4 regions of the Paenibacillus sp. MAH-35 genome follow, and region 2 is predicted to be linked to each of the others. Evidence: riboswitches for the same ligand, from Rfam matches in the RefSeq annotation. Region 2 holds a riboswitch; each other region holds the start of a gene.
What was found. Region 2 has a riboswitch for cobalamin ahead of AC3Y2E_RS20060 (NUDIX domain-containing protein). Riboswitches for the same ligand answer to the same signal wherever they lie in the genome.
Positions count from the first base shown of each region.

Region 1: linked by a shared signal. The riboswitch ahead of nrdI (class Ib ribonucleoside-diphosphate reductase assembly flavoprotein NrdI) and the one ahead of AC3Y2E_RS20060 (NUDIX domain-containing protein) in region 2 are both predicted to bind cobalamin.
Region 3: linked by a shared signal. The riboswitch ahead of AC3Y2E_RS03465 (ABC transporter substrate-binding protein) and the one ahead of AC3Y2E_RS20060 (NUDIX domain-containing protein) in region 2 are both predicted to bind cobalamin.
Region 4: linked by a shared signal. The riboswitch ahead of AC3Y2E_RS15160 (ABC transporter substrate-binding protein) and the one ahead of AC3Y2E_RS20060 (NUDIX domain-containing protein) in region 2 are both predicted to bind cobalamin.

Region 1 is NZ_JBYUPU010000022.1:60,104-63,841, reverse strand. It holds partial or broken gene nrdE (class 1b ribonucleoside-diphosphate reductase subunit alpha) at 1-1,604, opposite strand, end outside; gene nrdI (class Ib ribonucleoside-diphosphate reductase assembly flavoprotein NrdI) at 1,591-1,950, opposite strand; cobalamin riboswitch at 2,158-2,356, opposite strand; gene AC3Y2E_RS21530 (cysteine dioxygenase) at 2,647-3,144, opposite strand; gene AC3Y2E_RS21525 (SDR family oxidoreductase) at 3,320-3,738, opposite strand, start outside.
Region 2 is NZ_JBYUPU010000019.1:79,044-82,781, forward strand. It holds gene AC3Y2E_RS20050 (right-handed parallel beta-helix repeat-containing protein) at 1-179, shown strand, start outside; gene AC3Y2E_RS20055 (phosphotransferase family protein) at 492-1,373, shown strand; cobalamin riboswitch at 1,516-1,721, shown strand; gene AC3Y2E_RS20060 (NUDIX domain-containing protein) at 2,009-2,479, shown strand; gene AC3Y2E_RS20065 (LysR family transcriptional regulator) at 2,523-3,464, shown strand; gene metE (5-methyltetrahydropteroyltriglutamate--homocysteine S-methyltransferase) at 3,485-3,738, opposite strand, start outside.
Region 3 is NZ_JBYUPU010000002.1:416,597-420,334, forward strand. It holds gene AC3Y2E_RS03460 (FecCD family ABC transporter permease) at 1-893, opposite strand, end outside; gene AC3Y2E_RS03465 (ABC transporter substrate-binding protein) at 894-1,859, opposite strand; cobalamin riboswitch at 2,043-2,252, opposite strand; gene AC3Y2E_RS03470 (hypothetical protein) at 2,578-3,123, opposite strand; gene AC3Y2E_RS03475 (hypothetical protein) at 3,565-3,738, opposite strand, start outside.
Region 4 is NZ_JBYUPU010000012.1:1,754-5,491, reverse strand. It holds gene AC3Y2E_RS15170 (GyrI-like domain-containing protein) at 1-135, opposite strand, end outside; gene AC3Y2E_RS15165 (cobalamin-binding protein) at 315-1,142, opposite strand; gene AC3Y2E_RS15160 (ABC transporter substrate-binding protein) at 1,187-2,179, opposite strand; cobalamin riboswitch at 2,467-2,669, opposite strand; gene AC3Y2E_RS15155 (alpha/beta fold hydrolase) at 3,039-3,738, shown strand, end outside.

The sequences.
Region 1 (3,738 bases), on a different contig from region 2:
ATCCGATACGGGACGGAAGTCGTTCTCCACATAACGGTCGAAGTAAGTGCCTTTCGCATATTCGGACCGTTCAAAGCCCTCGAACACGATTCCTTTCTCGCGGGCGATATCCATGCTTTTCTCGATGGAATAAAAGTTCATCGCCATGAAGAACGTCCGGGCAAATTCAATCGCCTCGACGCTGTCGTACGCAATGCTGTTCTTGGCCAGGAAACCGTGCAGATTCATCGCTCCGAGCCCGACCGAATGCAGCTCGCGGTTCGCCTTCGCGACGCCAGGCGCATTCGAAATAAAAGTCATATCGCTAACCGCGGTGAGTGCGATCATCCCTTCATGCACCGACTCGCGGATCTTTTTCCGTTCCATCACATTGGCGATATTGAGAGACGCCAGGTTGCAGCTGATGTCGCGGCGGATGATATCGGCTTGACCGTAGTCGCCGATCTCCGACGTTTCCTGCAATTGGAATATTTCCGTGCACAGGTTCGACATTTTGATCGATCCGATATCTTTAAGCGCGTGAGCGCGGTTGGCGTTGCTGCGGTTCATCATGTAGGGATATCCCGATTCGAGCTGGATCGTGGCTATTTTGACGAGCATGTCTCTGGCTCCCATAACCGCTTTTTTACGAATGCGGCCGTCGGCCATCAGCACGTCGTACATATCGTCCATATCCATATCGTCCAAATGGGTGCCGTAAGCCCGGTATACCGAGTATGGCGCGAATACGTGAAGCGGCTCATTTTGCTCGGCCAGCTTATAAAATTTATTCGGCACGATCAAGCCGATCGATAACGTCTTCAGGCGGGATTTCTCGTCCGCGTTAATTTTTTTGCTGTCCAGAAATTCGATGACGTCCCAGCCGAAAATGTTGTAGTACCCGCTCCGGAGCCTTTGCGCTGCCCCATCTGGTCGGCATAGGAGAACGCGTCCTCCATCAGCTTGAGCACCGGCATGATGCCTTTGGCGGCGCCTTCGACGCCCTTGATCGGCTCGCCGCGGCCGCGCAGCTTCGACAAGTTGACGGCTACGCCGCCGCCGATCTTGGACAGCTGCATGCACGTACCAATGCCGTAATTGATCGAATTCAGCGAATCGTCGAGCTCGAGCAGGAAGCACGATACCATCTCGCCGCGCCTGCTCTTGCCTGCGTTCAGGAAGGTAGGCGTAGCCGGCTGCAGCCTGCGCTCCATCATCGATTCGGTCAGTGAGCGGGCCGCATCCATATCGCCGCGCGCCAGATGGAGCGCAACGATCGCCACGCGGTCCGGGAAATGCTCCATATATAGGGAACGGTCGTCGCTTTTCAAAGCGTAATCCGTGTAAAACTTCGATGCCGCCATGTAGGACGGGAATTCGAACCGGTATTGATGCGCGATGTTATAGATCTCTTCAACCTGCTCCATCGTGTATGTATCCAGTACATTTTCGTAAAAGTCGTTGTCGATCATATGACGGATCTTCTCAGCCGTCGAAGCAAAACGAACGCTTTTGCGGCCGACTTCCTCCATAAACGCCTCGACCGCTTCCCGGTCTTTATCCAGGCTGAAAAAGCCGTCCTGATCGCGCTGCATCAGCATGTTGTTCAACTCAATATGCCGCAACTGCGTTCACCTCCCTTACGAACTTCTCTACATCTTGCGACGTTCCGGCCAGTTCGAACTTGGCCAGCACCGGCACCCCGTACAAGTCGGAGATCCGGTCCGCGCTCCGCGCGAAGCCTTCTCCCCAATTGCGGTTGCCGCTCGCGCATACGCCGATCATCCTGGCCGAGTTCCGTTTCAGGAAGCTCAGCGTTTTCTCCGGAGCCTGCCCGAATCCGGTTGTATAGGTAACGAGTACGAACGGCTCGTCGACAGTCATTTCTTCGTCAATCTTGACTGCCGGCAAGTTCAGCTTGTTGACGAACCGTTTCACATTTCCCGTTCTGGAGTCGTAAGCGATCAACATCTGGATTCTCCTCTCTATGTACCCTAGACCCGTGAGCGTCTCTTCGGATGGGAAGATCCGCTTGCCGAAGGCAGCGGCTCCCGCACCGATTCCGTTAAAAAAGACGCATCTGCGGCAGCCAAGTGCCGGATGCGCCTTTTGCGCGCATGCTAAAGAACGCCTGCAAGCACAAGGACGATGCGGACACTTTCCTATCCACCGTAGGTAACGTGTCTAAGATATCGGGCAGGTCTCCTGACTCGGGGATCATCACTTCGAGTCCGCCTTCCCGGCACTAGATGTGCCAGTGGCCAAGGACTGAAGCTACTCCCTTACAGTGGCGGGACCGTGCCGGCTTCTCACCGGACTTCCCTATTAAGCTATCGCGCCCAGTTGGGCGATCAGCACCCGAACGAACAATATGTAGTTCATGGAATTTAATTTATATCAAGATATTGTGTTTGTCAATCGGTTCAGCCGCCTATTTAAGTATGAAAATATGAAAACGGAGAGAGGAAAAACGCCAATCTCGCATGGGGATTGAGATTCCCGACTTCAAAAAATTTTCGTCACATCTCCTCGTTTGCCCTGCCTCGCACTTTTGCAAAAAACTAGTGAAAATGGATCTTCTCAGGACAAATTAATCAAGAATGGGAAAGGCAGGAGCCGCTTCCGCGACATCTGCGGAAAAGCTCCTGCCTGTAATAATTAACGCCATTAAATAACATAATCCAGGACGTATTCCTCAGCGGCGCGATACGTTTTCGTCCCCGACAGCGGCGGAGCATACACATGTAAGGATACGGTTCGTCCGGACGCCGGATTGGCCATCTGATGGATTTGACCGAACGGAGCATCCATCAGTTGACCTTCGCGCAGAATCGCCTCGGAGGACGCGTAGACTGCCTCTCCCCGCCCCTCTTTTCGGTAGATCGTATTCCGCAGCGTACCTTCGATCACCAACGCGCAGCCGGCGGAACAGCCGTGATCGTGTATGCGCGTTTCGGTGCGGGTCGGAATATGGATCACGATCACTTCCGCCTCTTCCGTCCGGCCTATGACATGACGGCCGTAGGGGAGCTGGGCCGGTTCCGTCACATAGGGGGCGAGCTCCTCCTTCGTACACGCCAGGGACGACAGCATTTCCCGCAAGTCGCGGACAGTCGGCTGCCGCAGAACGGCCAGCGCCTTTTCCACTCGCTGCAAAACCTTCATGGGGATAACGACCTCCTGTATGTCGATCACAATCGTATACCCCATCTATATGCGGCGCACCCGCTTCGGGCAAGTTGTCATAAGCGTCTTCTCCTCTAAAAAAGCTGTTCCACGCAAAAAAATCCGCAAATCGTGCGGATTTCTGCTTGAACTGTATTCAAGACGCCTTTCGCGATCACAACGCGCGAATCATACCGCCGTCGACAAGCACGGCTTGACCGGTCACATACGTATTGGCGAACGATCCCAAAAATACGATCGCTTTCGCAAATTCTTCCGGCGTTCCGTAACGGCCCAGCGGAATTTGGCCCATCAGCAACGCGCGAACCTGTTCCTCGGACGTCCCTTTTTTCTGTGCGGCCAGACGGTCCAGCTCCACGATCCGGTCCGTCTCGATCCGTCCGGGGCCTACCGTATTGACGAGAATCGAATCCGGACCGAGCTCGGCCGACAAACTTTTCGTCAAGGCGTACACGCCTGCGCGAAAGACGTTGGACAAGATCAGATCCGGGATCGGCTGCTTGACGGACACCGAAGTCAGGTTGACGATCCGTCCGCTCCCTTGCCGTCTCATATGCGGCAGCGCTTCGCGGA
Region 2 (3,738 bases):
AGTATGAAGTCCGCAACGGGTCGGACAATGCGATCAAAGTAAACGCAGCCGTAGACAGCTACAATCGGATTCACGGCAACCAACTGATCTTCGGGACGAGGTTGCAAAGCTCAACCGGCATTGTCGATTCGGGGACCGGCACGGTCGTAAACGACAATACGTATTTCGATCCCGTTTAAGCTTCGCGCGGGGAAGCGGGCGACGGAGATCTGGAGAACAAAAGATTCCAGTCAGTTTTAAGACAGATTGGCAGGCTCAATATGTTATCGCTTCGCGAACTCACTTGCACAAGCAATGAACTCATGGTCACTCCTGACAGTGGAGTGGCTTCTTTTTTTTGGATGGAATATGCTGGTTTGACCATTGTCTGGAGGCCCCTCGAAAAGGGGGCTTGGTACTGGGACAAGATTATGGTATATGTAACATATTGGAATAAACTCAGCTTTCAGAGAAACAATTTGGAAGAATCGCTCCAAAGCAGGGGGTAACATATGAGTTCCATTCTAAAAGTTATAGAAAAGCTAAAGTTGAACGTCTTGAATATAGAAGATGTTCCAGAGTCCTTTAGTTCCGATGTATACAAACTTACTCTTGCCAGTGGAGAAAACGTTTTTGTAAAAATTCCATTTAACAAGGATAAACTATTCCGTGAATTTCAGATACTTGAAACATTAAAAGATATAATACCTGTTCCTAAGGTATTGGACATTTGGTATGGGGATGAAACTATTACGGGAGCATTGCTTCTTTCAGCCATCCAAGGTGTGCCTTGTACAGGAGTCATTGATGAGAAACTCTCTTTTCAAATTGGCATGTATCATGCTAAGCTCCATGAGGTTCAAACTCCTGGGTATGGTTACCATCTAACCGATGGTTATAAGTTACTTGAGCAAAATAATTGGAGATTACATATCCAAAGTAATTTTGAAAAGTGGAAAGAGCCATGCAAAGAAATTCTCGAACCAGAATTGTATGAAAGATGTATTCTTCACTTTGATCGAGTGTTCTCTGCTTTACCGGACCCGGACGGACCCTGCATGGTTCACATGGATTTTAGGCCAGGCAATATATTGGTGAATGGTAACGAGGTTGCCGGCATTATTGATTTCGAGAGTGCCCGTGGCGGATCGTCGGAAATCGATTTTACGAAAGTCAATCGATATATTTGGGAAGTCAATCCGAGGACAAAGATACCGTTCATTGAAGGTTATCAATCGATTCGACCTATGTTGGCTCTGGAAAGAGTGCTGCCGCTTTATGATATTTACGATGCTTTCAGCTCAGTTGTTTGGTGTAAAAACAGAGGAATTAAAAAAAATCAGACGTTCCTTCAAGAAAATATTGCTATTTTGAGGAATTCAGTGGGTTATTGAGCATAGTGGTTTAGAACATATTAGCGTTTTTAGTATATTGTGATATAGGAAGGAAGTCTCCACTACTGGATATTAGGCAAAGGGACATTTGTTTTTATCGTTCATTGTCGAGTAAGATGTAGATATATTTAATTTTGTATAAATTGCATAATCGAGAACAGGTGTCTGATCGGCGAGCGTGCTTGTCGTTCTGACTTAATAGGGAAGTCCGGTGCAATACCGACGCGGTCCCGCCACTGTAACGGAGGAGCAGGCAGCTCAACCAGCCACTGATCTACATGGATCGGGAAGGCCGCTGCCGAGTGACGATTCCGGAGCCAGGAGACCTGCCTGTTCTGACAGCACTGCTGTACCTACGGGAGATAGGGAGGTGTTAGATGAACCGTCATAATGTAGATTATGCAGGCGTCTTTCCCTATGTTTTTTTTCACAGGGAAGACGCCTTTTATTGTTGTTAGCAGATGCGGCACGAGCCGATACCATGTTTCATAGAGTGCGCCCCGGCGTTCGATAAAAATGGGGAGTCAAACGCGGAGTAGCCGTTATTAAATAAAAGTAAGTTGGTGGTAAGTGTGAAGTATGAGTTTCCTGGAGCCTTGCCCAATCAAAAAATCATACTAACGAAGACGTGTCTAATGGAAGAAGCTAACTGTGTGCTGATTTTCGCCTTTTACAAAGGGAAATTGGTTCTTGTTAGACATCGTTGCCGCGGATGGGAATTACCTGGGGGAAATAGAGAGGAAGGCGAGTCAATTATACAAACGGTTATCAGGGAGATGGATGAAGAGGCTGGCGGGGAGCTTGAGTCGATTGAAAGGATAGGACAATATTTAATCTATGAGCAGGGTCATCTTGTATTTGTGAAAAATATTTATATCTCCAAGGTGAGCATTCTTAGAGAGTTGCCGGATGGGTTTGAAACCGACGAGGTTATGCTGCTTGATACCATCCCAGAGCAGGTTGCAATTATGGAAGATCCCGCGTTTAGCCCTTATATGAAAGACAATGTTTATCTCATTGTTTCTGAATGGATCAAGGAGCATCCGTTTAGGGTCTGCCAATGCAGGACAGGTAGCGAGTGGAGTTGCGGATCGGGCAATTGCTAGAACGGGTGAAACGGAGCAAATTCTGGAGTGAAGGGGGATTCCAATGACCTTGCAGCAATTGAAATATATTCTGACCATCGTTAGTTGCGGCTCCATAAGCGAAGCGGCAAAGAGGCTGTTTATTTCGCAGCCGAGCTTGTCCAACGCGGTGAAAGAAATCGAGATGGAAGCGGGTATTGAGATTTTCCTTCGATCGTCCAAGGGAATCGTGCTATCAAGCGACGGAGCGGAGTTTTTATCCTACGCCAGGCAAGTCGTGGAGCAAGCCGAGCTTCTCGAGCAGCGGTATATGAATCGTAAGCCTTCGAAGAAACTGTTCTCGATCTCAACACAGCATTACGCCTTCTCGGTACAGGCTTTCGTCGGTCTGCTGAAGGAGCTTAACGTGGATGAGTACGAGTGTACGCTGCGCGAAACACGCACCTACGAGATTATCGAAGATGTACGGAATATGAAAAGCGAGCTCGGAATCATCTATATGAGCGAATTCAATCGAAAGGTGATTCAGAAGATATTAAAGGACAACGAGCTGCGATTTCATCCGCTGTTCCAAGCGGAAGCGCACGTATTCATCAGTGAGGAGCATCCGCTTGCCTCCAAGTCGCTGCTGGACATCGAAGATTTGGATGACTTCCCGTGCCTGGCCTTTGAGCAAGGCGAATATAATTCCTTTTATTTCGCGGAGGAAATACTCAGCACACGGACGTACAAGAAGAAAATATTGGTCAGTGACCGCGCCACGTTATTCAACCTGCTGATCGGGCTCAATGGTTATACCATTAGCTCGGGCGTACTGAACAAGGATCTGAACGGGGAGCAAATTAAATCCGTACGGCTGCGCACGGACGAGAGCATACAGGTAGGTTACATCGTGAATCCGAAGGCGAGCTTGAGCCAGCTGGCCGCCGCCTACGTTCTGAAGCTCAAAACAGTCATTACGGATTTCGGCTATCCGATCATCAACCAAGAGGATGAGCTCGCTTGAGCCCATCCTCTTGTCCGTTATTACAATGTTGCTCTTACTTCTTTGGCTGCTTGGACAAGGTTCTTCAAGCTGGCCCACGTTTCAGTGACACCGCGAGTTTTAAGTCCGCAGTCCGGGTTAACCCATAGCTTGGAGACCTCGATCTTGTCCAGCATGCGATCTAGTCCTTGTTTCAGCTCTTCGACGCTTGGAATCCGAGGGGAATGGATGTCGTATACGCCTGGGCCGACTTCAGTACGGAAGCCGCACTCGTTGATTGCGTCGATGATGGCCA
Region 3 (3,738 bases), on a different contig from region 2:
AACAGGAGCGATAACGGAATTAGCAGCCGATAATCGGGACCGACCAGCAGCCGGACCAGATGAGGCGTAATCAGACCGACGAAGCCGATGACACCGCACACCGATACGGCTACGGCCGTCAGCATCGTCGAGACGATCAGGACGTTCCGCTTCGTCCGGTCCACCTGGACCCCCAGATGGGCGGCATGCCGCTCGCCAAGCGCGAACAGATTCAGCGAACGGCCGTAAGGAATCAGGAAAACGGCGCCGATCACGAGGTATAGCGCAACGACTGACGTATATGGCCAGCCCCGCAAAGCGAGACTGCCCATCAGCCAGAACAGGATTTCATTGACGACCTTGTTCGCGGACATCGCCACCATAAAGGAAACGAGCGCGCTTAAAAAGGACGAAACGACCACACCTGACAAAATTACCGTCTCCGTGCGGAACTTCCCTTGTATTCCGGCGAGCCGGAACACGATCCCTAATGTAATGCTGCCGGTAATAAAAGCGACGATTGGAATCGTCCAAATGCCGAATAAGGCATAATGAAGCCCGAATAAAATAAGAAACGCTGCTCCGACCGACGAGCCCGAAGCGACGCCGAGCGTATACGGATCGGCCAGCGGGTTGCGCAATACGCCCTGAAACCCCGCCCCGGCGATCGACAGCGCCGCTCCGATAAGTACGCCCAGCACAATACGCGGCAGACGAACCTTCATAATAATCTGCTCCGACGATTCAGGCCAGATGACCGGAACCGATTCCCCGAGCCACGGCACCTGCTTCAGCAAAATTCCCCACACATGAGGAATCGGAATCCGCGCAGAGCCAAGCGACAAGCTGACTACGACGGAAAGAAGAAGGAGCACGATGCCGGCCCCTCCCCATAACAGCAGCTTCTTCTTCATTTATTTCACCAGATCGGGATATATCGCTTTGGCGACATCCGCAAGCGCCTTCGTGATGCGAGGTCCCGGGCGCGCCAGCAGACTGTCGTCCAGCCCGATCACCTTACTGTTTTTAATCGCATTGATTTTGTCCCAGCCTCCGCGGCTGCGGATCGTTTTCTCCAGATCGGGAACGCCTTTGGCGAACAAGATGACGTCCGGATTGGACTGGATGATCTTCTCTTCGCTGATCTGCTTCCAGCCCTGCAGGTCGGAAGCGACGTTGACGCCGCCAGCCAGCGTGATCAGGTCGTCCATGAATTCGCCTTTGCCGACCGTCCAGCCGGGGGAAAATTCGATATATACTTTCTTCTTCTGGTCTTCCTTCAGCCCTTTCAGAGCGTCCGCGACCTGCTGCTTTTCCTTCTTCATCTGTTCGGCGACTTTTTCCGCCTGCGCCTGGGTATCTGTAATTTGTCCGAACAGAAGAACGCGCTCGATCGCGGCGTCAATCGTTTTCGGGTTCGTCTGGAACAAATTCAACTTCAGCTCGTTCAGCTTCGCCACCGAATTTTTGTTCAGCGACAGCCCGGCGAATACGATATCCGGGTTAGCTGCGATTATCGCTTCCGGATTTCCTTGCAGATCGCCCATTTTCGGCTTGCTTTTCGCTTCCTCCGGGTAATCGTCGAGATTCGACACGCCTGCGATCTTGCTGCCGAGCCCCAGCGCGAACAGCACCTCCGTCTCGGTCGGAGACAGCGATACGATGCGTTCCGGCGCCTTCGCGAACGTAAACTCCTTGCCGGAGTCGTCCTTGATCGTAAGCGGGTAGGAAGTCTTTTTGCCTGCGGCTTCCGCGCCGGTTGCAGCCGAACCTCCGGTTGCCGGTGCCGGCTCCTTGACGCCCACTTCTTGCTTTTGACCGCATGCCGCGAGCGCGAACGCAAGCGTGACGGACAGCAGAAGCATGATCAGCTTCTTCATGGTTGCTCCCTCTCCTTTACAGTTACTCTCCTTGCACGAACGTTCCCCCGATTCCTCCGACCCGACTCACAACAGAAACCCCCCGTCCTAGACCGGAGGGGGGCAGCAAACACGGGTAATCGCGCATCCGCACGAATACATGAAATTCCCGAATGTTGCCGGCTCCTTTTCCTCGAAGGAAGCAGTGCATAAACGCAACAGGCAGGTCTCCTGACTCATAGAATGCGCCCGATACTCAAGCGCCGCTTCTTCCGCCTTCCCGTCTGCGTCAGACAGTGGCCTAGTGGAGGAAGCTTCTATATCACAGTGGCGGGACCGTGTCGGACTTGCACCGACTTCCCTTTTAACCCGGTCGCATGCTGGCTTCCGGGCACCTGTTGACAGCGATTCATTCCGCAGCGGCGAAACGTTTGCGGACATCTTGCTTACGGATCGATTATAGGCTATATCCGGCGGGTTTACAATACATCTCGTACAAATGCCATGCGTGCCGTCAGCCTTTCTCCGCTCCCCCATACGACCCTAATATGCGGATCCTCGTTATGAAAACCGAACCCGCCGAGTCTCCCTCCTGATTCCCCCTAAAATGTGCTCTCCATATGTCGATTCCGGAATTCCGGTTCGCCTTGAGAGCCGGGCCGCAAGGACTAGCTGCGCACCGGCAAAAGGCGCCCAGTCGCCCAAGCGCTTAACTCTATCCATGCCTAGTTGTTATCGCTCACTGCCGCTGATCCGTACTTCCTGCATTCATCTGCCGGCTCACTTCCTGCAAAATCAGCTCCTCCGTCTCGGGTACAAAGCGGCTCTTGAAGCCGATCGTGAACGGGTGATCCGCTTCGTATCCGCCCTCCTTGAGAATGCGGCGGGTCGGGATGTACGAATAAACGCCGTTGGAGTAGCCGAGCACGATCAGCTTCCGGTCCGGGCAGCCGCGCTTCAGCATGAGCGAATATTCGGTCGGGATTTCGCTTTCCAGCGCTGCGAGCACAACCCGATCCGACAGTTTCCAGGTTTGCACATACAGCGGAAGCTTCGTCTTCACGACGCCCCTTTGCTCCGCCTTGATCGTCCGCTCCGCCGCGCGGCGATAAAATTCGCCCGCCTCCCCGCTGAGCAACTGGGCCATCTTCCGCTCGTCGGGAGCCCCTGCGGACAAGTCGATGCTGGCCAGCTCCGAACAGAACGGACCTTCGATCCCGGCAAACGTCCCATCCGTCAGGAGACGGCGCACCTCGCTCGCCAATTCGTCGCCTGCGGCTTGCATCTCCGCGGTCGAGCATACCTTGAAGCGGCCGCCCTCCGCACTATGGCGCGGCTTCAGATCGCCGGCGGCGCCTTGCAGGAAGACCGCGATCTCTCCGGGACGCTCGTCCTCCAGCCTTGAAGCACCGAGAACAAACCCGATCTGCCGACTGCTCCTACATACCTTTCACCGGAACCGGCCCTTACTCCTTCCACGAACCCAGCATCGCACCTTTGACAAAATGACGCTGCATCAGCGGGTACCACAAAAAGAGGCTGTTCCAAAAGTCATTTTGCGATTTCTTGAGCCCGCTTAGAATCGATTTTCCTTAAGAAAAAAGACCCCAGCTTCCACTTTAGTGTGGAAATTGAGGTCCTCTCGTTCGGAAATGAGAATGTTGCTATATCAAGCGAACACTGTCGGGACAGCCCTTCCCCCCCAGGTTCATCCAACGCGTCCCGTCTATTTCTCCGCCATCGCTTTCAAAACCTGCTTCGCTTTCACTTCCTTGTCCTTGACGCGAACGGTGATGAACGCGACCACTTCTTCGCCTTTGTAGCCGGCATCCTTCAACAGTTTCGTATCTTTCAGCGGAATGCCGACCAGCGTCCCGTTGTGTACGCCTTCAGGGAAATC
Region 4 (3,738 bases), on a different contig from region 2:
AAACTCCTCGCCGTTCGGATCGCCTTCACCGTTAATCCTAATAAACGGCATCTCTTCGATATCCATAATAACCGGGCTGCTTCCCGGTACGTAGATGGATTTGTAGTCTTTTTTATAGTCTATTTTATTGCTCATGGCGATCACTCCTCTTACACGTTTGACACTACTATATACTAGTAAATACGACAACAGCATGTCATATTTTATCATATAGTTTTGACATGTGGCTCTGTACCGGGTTATTGCGCGCACCACAAAGAAGCAGGCCGCCGGACACCGCCGACAGCCTGCTTTCCTTATGGTGATCTCTACAATCAGATCGCCTTATCGCCCAGCCAGCGCTCCATCTCCTCGGCATCAAAAGGAGGATAGATATCCGGATGCAGCATATGGCCCAGTTTGCTCAAGCCCGCTACAAGCAGCGGCGACGGCCGGCAATACAGCGATTCCTCCATGACACGAATCCGTCCCTCGGTGACGGCCCGCATTCCTTCGGAACCGGGACGGTTGCGGACGACGTCCGGCTTGACCTGCTGTTCTCTGACGCCGACCCAGGCGAGTAAAATATAGTCCGGGTCGCGGCGCAAAACGTCGTCCCAATCGGTCTTGACCTTGGCCGCGGGCTCATCGGCGAATACGTTGACGGCACCGGCCAGCTCGCTGACGCCGGTCAGCCAGTTGCCGCCGGCAGGCGTGAACACCGGCTTGGGCCACCATTCCCAATAGAGGGAGGGCTTGTCGACGCAGCGCCGGCTCAATTCCGCATAATAAGCGAGGCGGTCCTCGTATTTGGTACGGGCCGCTCTGGCCCGCTCCGGTTCGTCCAGCGCTTCGCCAAGGGCGGTCAGGCATTCGGCGATATCCGTCAGCGTTTTGGGATTAAGCGTAATATACGGCAAGCCCCGTTCCTCCAGGGCGGCGATGTTCTTCTCCATGCCGGGTACCGTCAACGACGCCAGCACCAGATCCGGACGCAGCGCCTCCACCGCATCCATATCAATGTTCAAATCCGAGCCGAGCTTCGGCAGCCCGTTCGTGCTGGACGGCCAGTCTGTATACTTATCGACCCCGACGATATGACGGTCGAGCCCCATAAAACCTAGCAATTCCGAATTGCTAGGACTGATCGATACGATTCTCATAGCATGACACTCCCTTCGGCTTCCTTAACGTGAGTGACTGTCTCTTATTTGATCAGATCGGGATAGATGCCTTTTGCAATCGTTCGCAAGCCATCCACAATGCGGGGGCCCGGGCGGTTCAGCGTATCCTGATCGACGCCGACGAGCTGGTTGTTTTTGACGGCATCGATTTTATCCCATCCGTTGCGTCCTTTGATGATTTGGTCAAGCGTAAGACCCGCTTTGTCTTTCGTGCCGGTCGTATAGAAAATGACGGCAGGGTTGTCCTGGATAATTTTCTCTTCGTTGATCTTGTTGTAGCCTTTCGTATCCGCAGCGATATTAACGCCGCCGGCCAGCGTCAGCACTTCGTCCATAAACTCGCCCTTGCCGACCGTCCAGCCCGGCGAAAACTCGATGTATACTTTTTTCTTCTGGTCCGGCTTGACGGTGCCGACGGCGGTTTTGATGCTGTCGATGTCTTTCTTCATCTTGTCGGCCAGTTCTTTGGCTTCCTTATTCTTATCGGTCAATTGTCCGATAATCAAAACGTTGGCGATAATATCGTCGATCGATTTCGGTTCGAATTTGTACAGCGGCAGGTTCAGTAAGCGCAGCTTGCCCAGCGCGTCGTCCTTGATGGAAATGCCGGTAATGACCAGGTCGGCATTCGCCGCCAGAACCGCTTCCACGTTCGGAGCGGAAACGCCGCCCAGCTTCGGCTTCGACTTCGCCTCTTCCGGATAGTTATCGAAATCCGTTACGCCGACGATCCGGTCGCCCAATCCGAGCGCGAACAAAATTTCCGTTTCGGCCGTGGAAGTGGAAGCGATGCGATGAGGCGCTTTTTGCAGCGTTATTTCGGTTCCGGTCGTATCTTTCAAGGTAAGCGGGTATTTGGTGGCGGTGGCAGCGGCATCTGTTTGTTTGGGGGCCGCCGTCTCTCCCGCCGGGGACGCCCCGTTTTTCACAGCAGATTCTTCCCCGCTCTTCGCCCCGCAAGCAGCGATCGAGAAGCTAAGAAGGATAACGAGTAGTAGTGCGGCAATCTTGTTCATGAAGCGTTTCGTTCCTCTCCGGTTTGGAATAATAGAGAACGGCTTGAAGGTGCTGAAAGCCCGTATCCGCCGTACGGCGCAACATCAAAAACCCCGTTCCGGAGGAAGGGGCAGCACATCAAGGATTTGCCAGGCACGGCGCAACGGCGAAACGCCGCCATGACGCCAAAAAAACGGCGCTGCAGCGCGTCGCGCCCGTCACCGGTCCGCTCACGCGCATGGCTGCAACCATGCTGGTAAAGATCAAATCGCTGGATAGCCCAATCCTTTTCCGCGAAGGATGTCGTTGGCTGAAGCGCAGATAGGCAGGTTTCCTGGCTCTCGGGCATTGCGAGTTCCCCGCCTTCCCATCCCTCGTAAGGAACAGTGGCTTGTGGAGTTCTCCCCGATACACAGTGGCGGGACCGCGCCGGATTCGCACCGGCTTCCCTTTTAACCCGGCATCCGGTCGTCTTGCACCGAACACTGGGCACCTACTGGCTGATACAGTTCTTTCACTAGAGTCAAGCTCATTTCACTCTGGCGATTATACCATAGCATGGGCTGGGATGCTATGCTTGTTTCAATTTGCTCACTCGGCCGGTGGAAGGACCACGTCCAAGGAAGATAGGATCGCTTTATAATCGTGTCCCGTTCGTTTTCGAAGAACCATGTACGGGTACCTCTCAAATGCATTGGGCATAAACTGAGCTATGTCATTGTGGAGAGGATGTTTACCTTGTTTCCTTATCGCCCGGAAATTCATCAATTTCCCTATTCCGATTATTGGTTTCGTCCCCGCGGACATTATAGTTCCCCCTATTCCGAAGGCGGATTGCACTGGAGGCGTCGCGCTTTAGAATCGGACGAAAGCTGGCGGATGTCCGACCAGCAGCGACTTACCTTCGTGCTTGTGCATGGCTCTTGGGCCGACGCTCACTTTTGGGACGGCGTAGCTGCGGCGCTGCGCAGTCAAGGGCATGACGTTCATACGCCGGAGTACGCAGGTCACGGCACAGATCCGAACAAACATGTCTCGCATGCGATGATCACGAAGTCCGTCGTCGACTTTATCACGAGGCTCAACCTGCGCGATATCGTTCTCGTCGGGCACAGCTTCGGCGGATCGGTCATCCAGAAGGCGGCCGAACAGATACCGGACCGCATCAAGCGTCTTGTGTTCTGGGACGCGTTCGTCCTGAAAGACGGCGAGTCGGTTGCCGATCAGTTGCCGCCTCAGACAAGGCAAGGCTTCGAGCAGCTCAGAGCCGGATCGGAGGACGATACCATCCCGCTTCCGTTTCCGCTGTTTCGGGAGTTGTTCGTCAATACGGCAACGTTGGAGCAAGCCAAACAGTTTTATACAAGTGTCCGTCCGGAACCGGCGAAGCCGCTTTTCGAGAAACTGGATCTTCAAGTGTTCTATACGCTGCCTACGCCCAAAAGCTATGTCTATTTCTATCAAGACAACGCACTGCCGCAAGGAGAAGGCTTCGGCTGGAATCCGCATATGTCCACACGGCTAGGCCTGTTCCGCCTGATCGTCGGCGACGGGGACCATTTTACGGATACGTGCACAA